Regions from separate parts of the Peribacillus sp. NPDC096447 genome, predicted to be linked through region 3. Evidence: riboswitches for the same ligand, from Rfam matches in the RefSeq annotation. Region 3 holds a riboswitch; each other region holds the start of a gene.
What was found. Region 3 has a riboswitch for S-adenosylmethionine ahead of ACIQZD_RS09930 (methionine biosynthesis PLP-dependent protein). Riboswitches for the same ligand answer to the same signal wherever they lie in the genome.

Region 1 (2,269 bases), on a different contig from region 3:
TTGCTTCGCCTTCAATATAACGCTTGATTTAGTCGAAATCAGCCCATAGGGATTATATTCCTGGCAAATGAATTCTGTCGCGTACTCATCACTTCTTATGCCATGGATCAAATCGACATGATAAATCATTTTCTTATTATGCTGTTTTGCCATCATACTTACATTTTTCAATTGTGATATATGCAAATCAAGAAACACACCTATTTCATAGGAACTTTCTAGAAATCTTTCAAAATCCTTCATGCTTGCTGAAGCAGGCAAAATCTTTTGATCCATCATTATCCTCCTCATTCCCAGAAAAACTCAAAACTTCAAGTTATTTAGTATATTTTAAAGAGCTTGATTTATCAATCACATTTTTTTCATGCCCAATCTCACCATAACACTAAAATACCTGGCACTCCCTTTATAGATTACGGATAAGGTTGTATGTAAAATATCCCTTAACTCATAAAGAAAGTTTCATTTTCAATGCACCTTCGACAAGTTCATACGATTTAATTGTACCCACCGGAATTTTTCTCACGATGTTCCAAGCATTAACATTCATTTTGATCGTTCTTTTTTCAAATTCAAAAAATGGCGGTCTGTTAAATATCCTTTGGTTGATGAAATTCCTGTCAATTGGTTCCATTTCCACTAATTCAAATGAAATCGTTCTTTTTTCCACATGATCCGGTTTTAATGTAATCCGGAAAGCTACGTTTTTCTTAAACATCATTTTTTTCACTTCCATCGTTCCGGAAAGCACCATATGCTTTGGCGTAATCTCGACTTTAATATCCTGACCAGATGATTTCATTTTTATGATTCTCTCTATCATAGCTTCAGTTACCGTTATCGGTATGCCACTTTTGAATGGACTCATCCTTGCATTCCCTCCCCACTCAAAGCATATGCCTGATTCCCGGGTGCCGTTAACATTTCAGCGTGAATTAATAAACGGTATATTCTAAATATTCAACCTCCAACGCTTGACCTTTGTAAAAACTACCTGTATAGTCATAATTAATTTAATAGACAACTCTTATCCAGAGAGGTGGAGGGACTGGCCCTTTGATGCCTCAGCAACAGACTGATCATGTACTGTGCTAATTCCAGAAGTGTAAAAACTTGAAGATAAGAAGAGTATATAGCTTTGTTGCCAACACCTCTTCTTATTTTTTAAGAAGAGGTTTTTTATTTTTAAAAGGAAAGAAGGAATGCAACATGTCAATCACATTAACGAAAGCACCATTCAGGGCCGATCACGTCGGAAGTTTATTAAGACCGGAACGTTTACATATTGCCAGAAAGCAATTCAGGGAGGGTACCCTTTCAGCAGAGCGGCTTCGTGAAATTGAAACCGAAGAAATCAAACGGATTGTCGATAAGCAAATTGAAGTTGGATTAGAGGCTGTTACGGACGGCGAGTTCAGACGAACATGGTGGCACTTTGACTTCCTCGAACATTTAAATGGCATCGAGGGATATGTGACTGAAAAAGGTCTCACATTCGATGGTGTGGAAACAGAGAGATATAACGTTCGCAATACCGGGAAGGTTTCATTCAATCCTGAACATCCCTTCATTAGTGATTTCATTGAATTGAACAAAATCGTGAACGGACGTGCCATTGCCAAGCAAACCATTCCCAGTCCGAATCAGTTATTTGCTGCAGGCATTCATAATGAAGACATCTACCCTGATATTGAAGATTATGCAAATGATATCATTAAGGCGTATCAGCATGCTTTGAAAGCCTTTTATGAAGCAGGTGTGCGTTATCTTCAATTGGATGATGTATATATTGCCAGACTTTCAGCTCCGGATTTCCAGTTCAAAGATGGAAAATATACGAGGGAACAGTTAATTGATCTTGCACTTCGTGTCATTAATGGAGCATTGGAAGGCAAACCAGAAGACCTTGTCGTCACTACCCACCTATGTCGCGGAAACTATCAGTCGACTTGGGCGTTTGAAGGAAGCTATGCCCGTATCGCCCCAACTTTATTGGCAAAGGAAAAAGTGGATGGATTCTTCTTGGAATATGATGATCAACGCTCAGGGGATTTCAAACCATTGGAATACATTCCAAATGGCGGTGCACAGGTTGTACTGGGTGTCGTCACTTCAAAAAATGGCGAAATCGAAGACAAGGAAGCTGTTAAGGCACGCATTAAAGAAGCCTCGCACTTCGTTCCTCTCGAACAATTATGCTTAAGCCCGCAATGTGGCTTTGCCTCCACCCATCACGGCAACAAACTGACCGAAGAACAGCAATGGGAAA
Region 2 (2,269 bases), on a different contig from region 3:
TGAGTTAGAGCTGAATAAACAAAATTCCTCTCGAACATTCATTCACTTAGGGTTACCCTGCAAAGTCAGACTCGAAAATTAAAATAAATTTGTTTGTGCCTACCCAATCCCATTACTCGACCTCTCCCAACAATATTGCATTTGTTTTTAATTTAATATTATGGCCACTCCTATAGGGATTAAGGCAAAATCCTTTCAGAAAAAATGAAATAAGACGCTTGAAAAAGTAAATAATGAAATTTCATAAAGGGGTAAGTAAAATGAGTTTGTTTGCTTGATAACTATTTCACTAAAATGATAGGAGGGGATGAAGTTGATCTTTCGTACCATTGATACGGACAAAGACAAAGATATTATCGTTAAATTCAGGAAAGATTCCTTTGTTTTAAGTTTTGGATCTGAAGCTGGTTTTGGAGATGAAAATACATATCTGCAACGAATGGGAGAAAGGGTCCGCAAATTTCCGGATGGACAGGTGATCATTGAAAAGAACCAAGTACCGATTGGACAAATGGAACTTCAAATTCGGGAGTATGAAGGAACTGAGATTGGCTATGTAAATTTATTTTATCTTATTCCCGAATACCGCAGTAAAGGCCTTGGCAAGGAATTGGTTCGCTACGCAGAAAACTTTTTCAGGCAATTTAATGTCTCCGAATATCATTTAAGGGTTTCTCCGGATAATGGAAGGGCGATTCGTTTATATACGAATTCAGGCATGATCAAGATAAGGGAAGAAAATGAAATATACACCGTATGGAGAATGAGCAAATCATTATAAAATATAATTTTTAATTATATTAATATAATATAAAACCATCAATTCACTATCCTGTGAAAATATTTTAAGCGATGAAGAATATGGTTGACTTTAAAGAAATTAGAATATATAGTGAAGGACATAATTAAATAAAACGTTAATTCTTATCAAGAGATGTGGAGGGACTTGGCCCTATGATACCTCGGCAGCGGGTTTTTACTTTTGTAAAAATACTGTGCTAATTCCAACGGACGAAAGTTTGAAAGATAAGAAGGAGCTTTACTTAGATAATTAATTTAAGAGTTTACTCTTTTTTATGTCTAAAAGAGGCCTCTTCTGTCTGATGACGGAAGAGGCCTCTTTTGTTTATTCAAAATGTATATGGTTATTTGGAGAATTGGTGCAATTACTCATGAGTTTCGCAGATTTACTCGTGAGTTTCACACAATTACTCGTGAGTTTCGAATATAACCCTATCATTATGAAACTTTGCAAAGCTCTTCTCTCTGGATAATGAATTCGTACAAATAAACAGCATGGGGGGAGATTGGATGATTGAGTTTCAAAATGTTAAAAAGGTTTATCAAACAAAGAAACAGACTGTCGAGGCTTTGAAGGGCATTGATTTGACAGTGGAAAAGGGGGATATATTCGGTGTAGTCGGTTATAGCGGGGCCGGAAAGAGTACGTTGATCAGGCTGGTCAACTTGCTTGAACAACCTTCAGATGGTTCGGTGATTGTTGGGGGCAAGGATTTAACCAAATTAAGCCCTAAGGAATTACGGGCAGAAAAGAAAAAAATCGGGATGATTTTTCAGCATTTTAACTTGCTAAACTCAAAGACCGTTTTTGATAACATTGCCATGCCGCTGGTTTTATCGGGAACTCCGGCTAAGGAAATCAAAAACCGTGTAGGCGAGCTGTTGGAGTTCGTTGGCTTATCGAGCAAGGCAAAGAGTTATCCGGAACAATTATCCGGCGGTCAAAAGCAGCGGATCGGCATTGCGAGAGCTTTGGCTACGAATCCATCGATCTTATTGTGTGATGAAGCTACATCGGCATTGGATCCACAAACAACGAGTGCAGTTCTGCAGCTCTTAAAAAAAATTAATAAAGAATACAATATCACCATTCTGCTAATCACTCATGAGATGTCTGTAATTCGGGAAATTTGCAATAAGGTAGCGGTCATGGAGGGCGGATGTGTCGTTGAACAAGGTTCGGTTTTCGAAGTTTTCGCGAAGCCGCAAACGGATATTGCAAAAAACTTCGTGAGAACGGTCATACATGACGAGATTCCACAAAGTTTTTTAAAAAGCATAGGGGCGCACATTCCGATTATTTGGAAAATTAATTTTATTGGGACTACTTCGGGTACTCCTTTACTGTCTACCATCTCGAAGAAATATGATATTCATTTAAGTGTCTTATCGGCCAATATTTCTGAAATTCAGGAAACGCCTTTTGGGAATTTGATCATCGAAGTGACCGGAAGCAAAAATGAGGTGG
Region 3 (2,269 bases):
GGCAGAAAGTCCCGGGAATTCTTTTTTTGTATTGATTCCGGTTCCTACAGCCGTTCCGCCTAGAGCAAGGTTCAATAATTTTTGGCTGCTTTCTTCAATCATCGCTAGATCTTTATCGAGCATCGCTTTCCAACCGGAAACTTCTTGTCCTAATGTTAATGGTGTAGCATCTTGAAGATGTGTCCGGCCAATTTTCACGACATCCCAAAATTCTTTTTCTTTTGTATCGAATGTATCACGAAGGGCTTTGATGGCAGGAACCAATTTTTCAGCGACTTCCATAAAGGCTGCAATATGCATGGCGGTCGGGAAAGTATCATTTGAGCTTTGTGCCTTGTTAACATCATCATTCGGGTGAAGGGTTTCGGATTCACCATTTTCTTTTAACCATTCATTCCCTTTGTTAGCGACCACTTCATTCACGTTCATATTACTTTGCGTGCCGCTTCCAGTTTGCCAAACTACAAGCGGGAAATGTTCATCAAGTGTACCTTCAAGGATTTCCCCGCAAATCTTGACGATGGCATTCTTTTTAACTTCGGAAAGATCACCAAGATCATAGTTCACCTTTGCCGCAGCTTGTTTAACGTATGCAAATGCACGAACTAATTCAATCGGCATTTTTTCGTTACCGATTTTGAAATTGTTACGGCTTCTCTCAGTTTGTGCCCCCCAATATTTATCAGCAGGAACTTTCACTTCACCCATCGTATCTCGTTCGATTCTGTATTCCATGTGTTCTCCTCCTATGTTTGCACTATTCATTGAAGACGTTTTGCATATGAAATGAATAATGTCGGATTATTCTTTCTCTCCATACATTGTACAAACTTTATTATTTTAAAGCAAAAATATCCCGCTGGCCCTTTCCATTTTTTCTGAAAAATCCATGTTTCCTTCATGTTTATATGAAAATCCGATTATTCTTTATAGACACATAAAGTGTAGACACCACTAGGCTCCAATTGACCTGGTCATGAACATCAGAGCATTATCACTACAAAAATGTCCTTGACAGTATTTTGTATATATAGTAAATTCAAAAGAAATTGAATAATCTAAACTCTTATCGAGAGAGGTAGAGGGAATGGCCCGATGACACCTCAGCAACCTTCATTTGTTTCAAACCAATGAAAAGGTGCTAATTCCACAAGTTTGTGAACTTGGAAGATAAGAAGAATGACTCGTCACTACTTAATCAAAGTCTTCTTCTTAAAGAAGACTTTTTTTTATTTTATATAACTCAAAGGAGCAGTGAAAACCATGTACAAAACTGAAACATATCTTGCTCAATTAGGAAATCGCAGCGAAACGGCGACAGGAACAGTCAATCCGCCGGTATACTTTTCAACAGCTTTTCGTCACGAAGGAATTGGCCAATCGACGGGATTCGACTACACAAGGACAGGTAACCCTACACGCCAGCTATTGGAGCGATCCATCGCCGATCTGGAAAAAGGAGACCAAGGTTATGCCTGCAGTTCAGGAATGGCCGCCATCTCCACTATTCTCGCCCTTTTTAAATCCGGGGATGCATGGATTGTCAGCGAAGATCTTTATGGCGGTACATATCGTCTGTTAGAACAAGGTTTTAAAAAATGGGGATTGCAGTGTGACTATGTAAACACTTGTTGTTTGGAGGATATCGAAAAAGCCATCACTCCTCACACGAAAGCCATCTTCATCGAAACTCCCACTAACCCTCTTATGCAGCAAACGGATATTAGCGCCGTTGCCGCATTGGCCAAACAATATAATTTATTGTTAATCGTTGATAATACTTTTTACACGCCTCTTATTCAACAACCCATCCTGCTTGGAGCGGATATTGTGATTCACAGTGCAACCAAGTATCTCGGTGGTCATAATGATGTGCTCGCCGGACTGATCGTTGCTAGCGGCGCTGAATTATGTGATGCTCTTGCCTTCCATCATAATGGTACTGGAGCTGTCTTGAGCCCATTTGATTCTTGGCTGTTGATGCGCGGAATGAAAACCCTGGCATTGCGGATGGAGCGTCATGAAAAGAATGCCAAGATACTTGTAGATTACTTATCGGAACATGATTGTGTCACTGATGTATTGTATCCCGGCAGAGGCGGCATGATTTCTTTCCGCATCATTGATGAAGCGGCGGTCAACCCATTTTTACAATCGCTCTCATTAATTTCCTTTGCAGAAAGTCTTGGAGGGGTTGAAAGCTTTATCACCTATCCTGCCACACAAACACATGCCGATATACCGCTTGAAGTCAGAACGGCAAATGGGG

Region 1: linked by a shared signal. The riboswitch ahead of ACIQZD_RS14500 (5-methyltetrahydropteroyltriglutamate--homocysteine S-methyltransferase) and the one ahead of ACIQZD_RS09930 (methionine biosynthesis PLP-dependent protein) in region 3 are both predicted to bind S-adenosylmethionine.
Region 2: linked by a shared signal. The riboswitch ahead of ACIQZD_RS06095 (methionine ABC transporter ATP-binding protein) and the one ahead of ACIQZD_RS09930 (methionine biosynthesis PLP-dependent protein) in region 3 are both predicted to bind S-adenosylmethionine.

What each region holds. Positions count from the first base shown of each region.
Region 1 is NZ_JBIWEV010000004.1:29,660-31,928, forward strand. It holds gene ACIQZD_RS14490 (glycerol-3-phosphate responsive antiterminator) at 1-276, opposite strand, end outside; gene ACIQZD_RS14495 (hypothetical protein) at 449-868, opposite strand; SAM riboswitch class I at 1,025-1,126, shown strand; gene ACIQZD_RS14500 (5-methyltetrahydropteroyltriglutamate--homocysteine S-methyltransferase) at 1,210-2,269, shown strand, end outside.
Region 2 is NZ_JBIWEV010000001.1:1,217,519-1,219,787, reverse strand. It holds gene ACIQZD_RS06100 (GNAT family N-acetyltransferase) at 314-781, shown strand; SAM riboswitch class I at 922-1,033, shown strand; gene ACIQZD_RS06095 (methionine ABC transporter ATP-binding protein) at 1,312-2,269, shown strand, end outside.
Region 3 is NZ_JBIWEV010000002.1:612,991-615,259, forward strand. It holds gene fumC (class II fumarate hydratase) at 1-735, opposite strand, end outside; SAM riboswitch class I at 1,064-1,177, shown strand; gene ACIQZD_RS09930 (methionine biosynthesis PLP-dependent protein) at 1,264-2,269, shown strand, end outside.